4 regions of the Tepidibacter aestuarii genome follow, and region 2 is predicted to be linked to each of the others. Evidence: a T-box and tRNA genes for the amino acid it is inferred to sense, from the RefSeq annotation. Region 2 holds a T-box; the other regions hold tRNA genes.
The links. The T-box of region 2 lies ahead of M2214_RS12750 (valine--tRNA ligase). A T-box ahead of a tRNA ligase gene usually reads a tRNA of that ligase, here a tRNA-Val.
Positions count from the first base shown of each region.

Region 1: it has a tRNA-Val gene. The T-box ahead of M2214_RS12750 (valine--tRNA ligase) is inferred to sense a tRNA for this amino acid. The anticodon was not compared.
Region 3: it has a tRNA-Val gene. The T-box ahead of M2214_RS12750 (valine--tRNA ligase) is inferred to sense a tRNA for this amino acid. The anticodon was not compared.
Region 4: it has a tRNA-Val gene. The T-box ahead of M2214_RS12750 (valine--tRNA ligase) is inferred to sense a tRNA for this amino acid. The anticodon was not compared.

Region 1 is NZ_OW235315.1:3,456,261-3,458,440, forward strand. Features, by position in the region: gene yiaY (L-threonine dehydrogenase) at 1-912, shown strand, start outside; tRNA gene M2214_RS16860 (tRNA-Val) at 1,175-1,250, opposite strand; tRNA gene M2214_RS16865 (tRNA-Arg) at 1,260-1,336, opposite strand; tRNA gene M2214_RS16870 (tRNA-Cys) at 1,360-1,433, opposite strand; tRNA gene M2214_RS16875 (tRNA-Lys) at 1,442-1,517, opposite strand; tRNA gene M2214_RS16880 (tRNA-His) at 1,524-1,600, opposite strand; tRNA gene M2214_RS16885 (tRNA-Pro) at 1,606-1,682, opposite strand; tRNA gene M2214_RS16890 (tRNA-Ile) at 1,703-1,779, opposite strand; tRNA gene M2214_RS16895 (tRNA-Met) at 1,788-1,864, opposite strand; tRNA gene M2214_RS16900 (tRNA-Phe) at 1,874-1,949, opposite strand; tRNA gene M2214_RS16905 (tRNA-Ser) at 1,953-2,041, opposite strand; tRNA gene M2214_RS16910 (tRNA-Lys) at 2,051-2,126, opposite strand; tRNA gene M2214_RS16915 (tRNA-Gln) at 2,136-2,180, opposite strand, start outside.
Region 2 is NZ_OW235315.1:2,578,958-2,581,137, forward strand. Features, by position in the region: gene M2214_RS12750 (valine--tRNA ligase) at 1-1,180, opposite strand, end outside; T-box leader at 1,245-1,457, opposite strand; gene M2214_RS12755 (LysM peptidoglycan-binding domain-containing protein) at 1,671-2,180, shown strand, end outside.
Region 3 is NZ_OW235315.1:87,899-90,078, reverse strand. Features, by position in the region: gene cdaA (diadenylate cyclase CdaA) at 1-659, opposite strand, end outside; tRNA gene M2214_RS00470 (tRNA-Arg) at 897-973, opposite strand; tRNA gene M2214_RS00465 (tRNA-Gly) at 983-1,057, opposite strand; tRNA gene M2214_RS00460 (tRNA-Leu) at 1,071-1,154, opposite strand; tRNA gene M2214_RS00455 (tRNA-Thr) at 1,160-1,234, opposite strand; tRNA gene M2214_RS00450 (tRNA-Asp) at 1,302-1,378, opposite strand; tRNA gene M2214_RS00445 (tRNA-Val) at 1,386-1,461, opposite strand; tRNA gene M2214_RS00440 (tRNA-Glu) at 1,471-1,545, opposite strand; tRNA gene M2214_RS00435 (tRNA-Met) at 1,550-1,625, opposite strand; tRNA gene M2214_RS00430 (tRNA-Leu) at 1,632-1,720, opposite strand; tRNA gene M2214_RS00425 (tRNA-Asn) at 1,729-1,803, opposite strand; rRNA gene rrf (5S ribosomal RNA) at 1,808-1,924, opposite strand; tRNA gene M2214_RS00415 (tRNA-Gly) at 1,928-2,001, opposite strand; rRNA gene M2214_RS00410 (23S ribosomal RNA) at 2,050-2,180, opposite strand, start outside.
Region 4 is NZ_OW235315.1:3,099,653-3,101,832, reverse strand. Features, by position in the region: rRNA gene M2214_RS15130 (23S ribosomal RNA) at 1-417, shown strand, start outside; tRNA gene M2214_RS15125 (tRNA-Gly) at 466-539, shown strand; rRNA gene rrf (5S ribosomal RNA) at 543-659, shown strand; tRNA gene M2214_RS15115 (tRNA-Asn) at 664-738, shown strand; tRNA gene M2214_RS15110 (tRNA-Leu) at 747-835, shown strand; tRNA gene M2214_RS15105 (tRNA-Met) at 842-917, shown strand; tRNA gene M2214_RS15100 (tRNA-Glu) at 922-996, shown strand; tRNA gene M2214_RS15095 (tRNA-Val) at 1,006-1,081, shown strand; tRNA gene M2214_RS15090 (tRNA-Asp) at 1,089-1,165, shown strand; tRNA gene M2214_RS15085 (tRNA-Thr) at 1,195-1,269, shown strand; tRNA gene M2214_RS15080 (tRNA-Tyr) at 1,276-1,361, shown strand; tRNA gene M2214_RS15075 (tRNA-Ile) at 1,370-1,446, shown strand; tRNA gene M2214_RS15070 (tRNA-Phe) at 1,456-1,531, shown strand; rRNA gene rrf (5S ribosomal RNA) at 1,547-1,663, shown strand; rRNA gene M2214_RS15060 (16S ribosomal RNA) at 2,022-2,180, shown strand, end outside.

The DNA of each region.
Region 1 (2,180 bases), 880 kb from region 2:
TTAGCTCTTTTAAAAGAAAATAAATGTGACTTTATTATTTCGTTTGGCGGAGGTTCTCCTCACGATTGTGCTAAAGGTATTGGAATTGTTGCAAGTAACGGTGGATGTATAAAAGATTATGAAGGAGTAAATAAATCTAAAAAATCTATGCTTCCACTAGTTGCTATTAACACAACTGCAGGAACTGCAAGTGAAATGACTAAGTTTTGTATAATAACAGATGAGGATAGACATATAAAAATGGCTATAGTTGATAATCATACAACTCCAACTATATCTGTAAACGACCCACTACTAATGGTAGAAAAACCAGCATCGTTAACAGCAGCTACAGGAATGGATGCTCTTACTCATGCAATAGAAGCTTTTGTGTCAACACAAGCTACTCCTGTGACAGATGCTTGTGCATTAATGGCAATAGAATTAATATGCACAAACCTAAAAGAAGCTGTAGATAATGGCTTTAATGTAGAAGCTAGAGGCAAAATGGCCTATGCTCAATTTTTAGCTGGAATGGCATTTAATAATGCAAGTCTTGGATATGTTCATGCTATGGCACACCAGTTAGGTGGTTTGTACGATCTACCTCATGGTGTTTGTAATGCTATATTACTACCTCATGTTCAGGAATATAATTCTAAAGTAGTTCCTGATAGATTTGTTGACATTGCTAAAGCTATGGGAGAAGATATTCATAATATTTCAAATGAAAAAGCAGCTATTAAAGTTATTGATTCTATTAAAAAACTATCTAAAAAAATCGGGATTCCTTCTGGATTAAAAGAACTAGATGCAAAAGAAGAAGATTTAACTATTCTTTCTGAAAATGCTTTAAAAGATGCTTGCGGATTTACTAACCCTAAACAAGCTTCTCTAGAAGAAATAATTGAAGTATATAAAAACGCTATGTAATTAAAAATCATCTACTAGATAGTTGAACCTTCTCAAATGCACAATAAATAGTGTATCTGAGGGGGTTTAATTTTATATATTAATACAAAATTTCTATTATTGATCTCCTTATAAAATTCTGATTATTATTTTCAAAGCTTCACATTCATTTATAGCAACCATAAGTTTTTACATTCACCATTGCTGTTATCTATAGATTCAACGTTATATAATTTTTTAAACAATAAAAAAACACCTTTAAAATAAAGGTGTTTTTCAAAATTGGTGGGCTCAACAGGGCTCGAACCTGTGACCCCCTGCTTGTAAGGCAGGTGCTCTCCCAGCTGAGCTATGAGCCCAATTAAACGTGGTGCGCCCAGAGGGACTCGAACCCCCAACCTTCTGATTCGTAGTCAGACACTCTATCCAGTTGAGCTATAGGCGCTTATTTGATTTTTACAAAAAAAATGGAGGCGACACCCAGATTCGAACTGGGGATGAAGGAGTTGCAGTCCTCTGCCTTACCACTTGGCTATGTCGCCATTTTTTTTGGTGACCCATCCGCGACTCGAACGCGGGACACCCTGATTAAAAGTCAGGTGCTCTACCGACTGAGCTAATGGGTCAAAATATGGGGTGAGTAATGAGATTCGAACTCACGGCCTCCAGAGCCACAATCTGGCGCTCTAACCGACTGAGCTATACCCACCATATTGGTCGAGGTGGAGGGACTCGAACCCCCGGCCCCATGGTCCCAAACCACGTGCGCTACCAAACTGCGCTACACCTCGATATAATATATTAAATAAAGTGGTGGGCCTTCAGGGACTCGAACCCCAGACCTACCGGTTATGAGCCGGGCGCTCTAACCAACTGAGCTAAAGGCCCACTTTATTTGGTAGCGGCAACTAGATTCGAACTAGTGACCTTTCGGGTATGAACCGAACGCTCTAGCCAACTGAGCTATGCCGCCACATTTTATTGGTGCCCAGAGGCGGAATCGAACCACCGACACGGGGATTTTCAGTCCCCTGCTCTACCGACTGAGCTATCTGGGCATTTGGCGGAGGAGGTGGGATTTGAACCCACGGCCCCTTTCGGAGTCACTGGTTTTCAAGACCAGCTCCTTAAGCCACTCGGACACCCCTCCGCATTTCTTTGGTGACCCATCCGCGACTCGAACGCGGGACACCCTGATTAAAAGTCAGGTGCTCTACCGACTGAGCTAATGGGTCAGATTAAATTGGCTGGGGATGCTGGACTCGAACCAACGCATGCAGGAATCAAAA
Region 2 (2,180 bases):
AAATTTTATTGAATCTTTCTGGAACAAGTTTTATCTGCCCACTCTTAACAGCATCTATTGCAGGTCCTGCAAGCTCGTCCATCTTAACAAACCATTGCTTTGATACCATAGGCTCAATTATTGTATTACATCTATAACAATGTCCTACATTATGAGTATGATCTTTTATGTGAACTAAATAACCTTCTTTGTCTAAATCTTCAACAAGAACTTTTCTACACTCATATCTGTCCATACCTTCATATTTATCAGCTTTAGAGTTCATAGTTCCATCTTCATTCATAACTATTATTTTTTCAAGATTATGTCTTTCTCCAATTTCAAAGTCATTAGGATCATGTGCTGGAGTTATCTTAACAGCTCCCGTCCCAAATTCCATTTCAACATAATCATCTGCAATTATAGGAATTTCTCTTCCCACTAGAGGTAATATCAGACTTTTTCCTATTAAATCCTTGTATCTCTCATCATCTGGATTAACAGCAACAGCAGTATCTCCAAGTATAGTTTCTGGTCTTGTAGTTGCTATTTCTAAGAACTTATCAGAATCTTTAACTTGGTATTTAACATGATAGAAATGTCCTCCATGCTCTTCATGCTCAACTTCTGCGTCTGATAAAGATGTTTTACAATCAGGACACCAGTTTATTATTCTATTTCCTCTATATATATGTCCATCATTATATAATCTTACGAAAAATTCTGTAACAGCTTTGTTACATCCCTCATCCATAGTAAATCTTTCTTTTTCCCAATCGCAAGAATCTCCAAGCTTTTGCATTTGCTCAACTATTCTTCTTCCGTATATATTTCTCCATTCCCAAGCTCTTTCTAAGAACCCTTCTCTTCCTAGCTCATACTTACTCTTACCTTCATCTTTTTTTATCTTTTCAACAACCTTAACCTCCGTTGCAATACTTGCATGGTCAGTTCCAGGTTGCCATAAGGTAGCATATCCATCCATTCTCTTCCATCTAACAAGTATATCTTGAAGAGTATGATCAAGTGCATGCCCCATATGTAGTTGTCCTGTTATATTAGGTGGAGGTAGCATTATAGAATAAGATTCTTTAGACTCATCAACTTCTCCTTTGAAATATCCTTTTTCTAACCACTGACTGTAAAGTCTTTCTTCAAACTCTTTAGGGTCATAATTTTTAGGTAAATTTTTGATTTCCATATTAAATCCTCCTGTATTTAAAGTTATATAATCTCCTTAGTATAAAAAAAAAGCCCTTCGTCCTTAAAAGGACGAAAAGCTCGCGGTACCACCTTATTTTCAGAATAAATCTGACTCTCTTTCTTGTTAACGACAATTTGCCGGCTAAGTCTACTATTATTTCGACCCAGAAGCTCCAAAGCTACCTTCCAAAAGCTCATTCCTAGAAAATCTTTCAGCCAAGGATTTTCCTCTCTAATGGTGAAACTTTCGTACTCCTCTTTTTCACTGCTTTTATTTATATTCTATTTAATCATTTTAGTATATTATATATTTTTTTGAAATTTTGTCAACATCATTATTATATCATTCAAACAGATATTTATTCAAACTTATTGAAATTGCATCACTTTAAAATTAAAAATTTATTGAAAATTATGTTATTTGTGGAACCACAACTTTTAAATTTGAATAATATAGATTAGATGGAATTTGGAAAGGAGATAAAAACATGCTTTATTATGTAAGAAGAGGCGATACACTTCAAAGAATAGCAAATAGATTTAATGTATCTCAACAATCTATAATTAAGGCTAATGTAATTTGTGACCCAAATTACATAACAGTTAATACCCCGCTCATAATCCCTGAGCCAGGTGTAGAACTTCCAAAATCACAAGGTCAACCACCTTATTATATAGTTCAATTTAGAGATACTTTTCTGTGTTTATCAAAAGAATTTAACACTACAGTTAATAACCTAACTTATATGAATAAAATAAATCCAAACATGATACCTACAGGCTATGAAATACTTATAGGAGATTATCTTCAAAGCCCAGATGAATTGAGTAAATTATGGGAAGATACAGGAAATAGTAAATGTGATGAATTATCACCAGATCAAGTTTATGATATATATTATAACGGTTCTTTTGCATGGGAAGCTTTAGGAAGACAGTCTATACCTTACTTAATTGAACTTTTAAATAACCCTTGTGATATAGTTAAATACTATTCA
Region 3 (2,180 bases), 1.1 Mb from region 2:
GATATGCAGTCTGACCTTTCACTTATACCTATACCCGCTCTATGTCTAGTTCCCAATTCTTTGTTTACATACTTACTATCTGTAAGAGGTAAAAAACAACCCGCTGCTCTTGCTCTATTATTTTTTATTACCAAAGCTCCATCATGAAGCGGAGTATTCGGAATAAACAAATTTATTAAAAGTTGCCTTGTTATTTTAGCATCTATAATTGTTCCCGTTTGAATTATATCATTTATACCAGTTTCTCTTTCTATTATTATTAAAGCTCCTATTTTTTGTCTCGACAAAGAATATATAGCCTCCACTAACTCTTCTATTATTTCATCTATATTTTCTTCATCAAATTCACCTATGGGCTTTGATATAAATTTCGTTCGCCCAATGTATTCAAGTGCCCTTCTGAGTTCAGGCTGAAATACTATAAGTATAGCTATTACTCCTATCGATATAGTGTTCGCTAGTACCCAGTGCACAACATGCAACTGTAAAAGTTCACTTAATTTAGTAGCTACTACAAGTACAAATATTCCTTTTATTAATTGTTCTGCACTAGTTTCTTTTATTAACATGTACAGTTTATAAAACACATAAGCTACTATACTTATATCTATTATATCTAAGATAGTTATGTTCATTATGATATCTTTTATATCCCACAATTTAGTAACCTCCTATAATATTTGTTATTATATATTATTTTACGGATTAATTATTTCATACATTGAGAAATAATTCAATAAGCAAAGCACATATATTTTGCAATATAAGTAAAAAGTATTATTTTTGCTTAAAATAGTTGCTACTTCAGACCGTTTATCTATGTTTTCCATAAATCGAAATCATGTAATTTTTTAAATAAAAAAGCTTAACCATTTAAATGATTAAGCTTTTTGAAATGGCGTACCTGCAGGGATTCGAACCCCGGACACGTGGCTTAGAAGGCCACTGCTCTATCCAACTGAGCTACAGGTACATATTAAATTGGAGCGGAAAACGAGATTCGAACTCGCGACCCTCGCCTTGGCAAGGCGATGCTCTACCACTGAGCCATTTCCGCTCATATGATATTTTGGTGCGGGTGGAGGGACTTGAACCCCCACGCTAAAAGCGCTAGATCCTAAGTCTAGTGCGTCTGCCAATTCCGCCACACCCGCATGTGTGGAGCTAGTGATAGGAATCGAACCTACAACCTGCTGATTACAAGTCAGCTGCTCTACCGTTGAGCCACACTAGCATATATTTTTTTGTAAAATAAAAACCCAAAGATATTTAGCATCTGTGAGCTTGTTCTTCAAATTATTTGGCGACCTGGAAGGGACTCGAACCCTCGACCTCCAGCGTGACAGGCTGGCATTCTAACCAACTGAACTACCAGGCCAAATAATTGGTGGGCTCAACAGGGCTCGAACCTGTGACCCCCTGCTTGTAAGGCAGGTGCTCTCCCAGCTGAGCTATGAGCCCAATTATTAATGGTGACCCCTAGGGGAATCGAACCCCTGTTACCGCCGTGAAAGGGCGGTGTCTTAACCGCTTGACCAAGGGGCCATACTGGTTGCGGGAGCAGGACTTGAACCTACGACCTTCGGGTTATGAGCCCGACGAGCTGCCAACTGCTCCATCCCGCGTTATTGTGGTGCCGAGGACCGGAATCGAACCGGTACGATCTGTAAGGACCGCAGGATTTTAAGTCCTGTGCGTCTGCCAGTTCCGCCACCTCGGCATTTTTTTTGGCTCCAAGGGTGGGGCTCGAACCCACAGCCTATCGGTTAACAGCCGATTGCTCCACCATTGAGCTACCTTGGAACATACGTGGCTACGTCTTACTCTCCCAGGGGGCTGCCCCCCAAGTACCATCAGCGCTAAAGAGCTTAACTTCTGTGTTCGGAATGGGAACAGGTGTATCCTCTTTGCTATAATAACCACATATTGGAGCGGGTGAAGGGAGTCGAACCCTCGCAGCCGGCTTGGAAGGCCGGAACTCTACCACTGAGCTACACCCGCATATTAAGTATTAAGATTAATACTTTCAAAATTGACCAGATTTAAAATTTGGTTAAGTCCTCGATCTATTAGTATTCATCAGCTGAACTCATTACTGAGCTTACACCTTGAACCTATCAACCAGGTAGTCTTCCTGGGATCTTACTCATAAAGATGGGAAATCTTATCTTGAGGTTGGC
Region 4 (2,180 bases), 520 kb from region 2:
CGACGGGGAGGTTTGGCACCTCGATGTCGGCTCATCACATCCTGGGGCTGTAGTAGGTCCCAAGGGTTGGGCTGTTCGCCCATTAAAGTGGTACGCGAGCTGGGTTCAGAACGTCGTGAGACAGTTCGGTCCCTATCCGTCGCAGGCGTAGGAAATTTGAGAGGAGCTGTCCTTAGTACGAGAGGACCGGGATGGACATACCTCTGGTGCACCAGTTGTCACGCCAGTGGCATAGCTGGGTAGCTATGTATGGAATGGATAAGCGCTGAAAGCATCTAAGCGCGAAGCCAACCTCAAGATAAGATTTCCCATCTTTATGAGTAAGATCCCAGGAAGACTACCTGGTTGATAGGTTCAAGGTGTAAGCTCAGTAATGAGTTCAGCTGATGAATACTAATAGATCGAGGACTTAACCAAATTTTAAATCTGGTCAATTTTGAAAGTATTAATCTTAATACTTAATATGCGGGTGTAGCTCAGTGGTAGAGTTCCGGCCTTCCAAGCCGGCTGCGAGGGTTCGACTCCCTTCACCCGCTCCAATATGTGGTTATTATAGCAAAGAGGATACACCTGTTCCCATTCCGAACACAGAAGTTAAGCTCTTTAGCGCTGATGGTACTTGGGGGGCAGCCCCCTGGGAGAGTAAGACGTAGCCACGTATGTTCCAAGGTAGCTCAATGGTGGAGCAATCGGCTGTTAACCGATAGGCTGTGGGTTCGAGCCCCACCCTTGGAGCCAAAAAAAATGCCGAGGTGGCGGAACTGGCAGACGCACAGGACTTAAAATCCTGCGGTCCTTACAGATCGTACCGGTTCGATTCCGGTCCTCGGCACCACAATAACGCGGGATGGAGCAGTTGGCAGCTCGTCGGGCTCATAACCCGAAGGTCGTAGGTTCAAGTCCTGCTCCCGCAACCAGTATGGCCCCTTGGTCAAGCGGTTAAGACACCGCCCTTTCACGGCGGTAACAGGGGTTCGATTCCCCTAGGGGTCACCATTAATAATTGGGCTCATAGCTCAGCTGGGAGAGCACCTGCCTTACAAGCAGGGGGTCACAGGTTCGAGCCCTGTTGAGCCCACCAATTATTTGGCCTGGTAGTTCAGTTGGTTAGAATGCCAGCCTGTCACGCTGGAGGTCGAGGGTTCGAGTCCCTTCCAGGTCGCCAAAAAAATACTTTTAAAATAAATAATATACGCTAGTGTGGCTCAACGGTAGAGCAGCTGACTTGTAATCAGCAGGTTGTAGGTTCGATTCCTATCACTAGCTCCAAAATATGGAGGGGTTCCCGAGTTGGCCAAAGGGGGCAGACTGTAAATCTGTTAGCATCGCTTTCACTGGTTCGAATCCAGTCCCCTCCACCAAAAAAAGTGGGCCTTTAGCTCAGTTGGTTAGAGCGCCCGGCTCATAACCGGTAGGTCTGGGGTTCGAGTCCCTGAAGGCCCACCACTTTTTTTTGCCCAGATAGCTCAGTCGGTAGAGCAGGGGACTGAAAATCCCCGTGTCGGTGGTTCGATTCCGCCTCTGGGCACCAAAATTAAAAAGATTATGTGGTTATTATAGCAAGGAGGATACACCTGTTCCCATTCCGAACACAGAAGTTAAGCTCCTTAGCGCCGATGGTACTTGGGGGGCAGCCCCCTGGGAGAGTAGGACGTAGCCACGTAATCTTTTTTTATAAAGTTTTAATTATGATTGATGAGTTTAATAGTATATTTCGAGTGAATGATAAAAAAGCCTTTCTTTGAAAGATTATATATAGAGATTTTTTTGAAATTCGTAACGGAAATTATACTTATATGCAATTCAAATAGGAATACAAATTCTTACTCATTATAAAAAAACTTTTAAAAAAGTATTGACGAATATGTCGAAAGATGATATATTATTACATGTCCTCGAAAACGAGGCAAACAAGAAACACAAAATGAACTTTGAAAATTAAACAGTAGGTTATAAATAAATCACAACAGTGATTTTCGGAAACAACACATAAAGTCAGTTTACTGAGTACTGACAAACTTTTATTTAAGAGTTTGATCCTGGCTCAGGATGAACGCTGGCGGCGTGCCTAACACATGCAAGTCGAGCGGAGATTAAAAAGCTTGCTTTTTAATCTTAGCGGCGGACGGGTGAGTAACGCGTGGGTAACCTGCCCTATACACACGGATAACATATCGAAA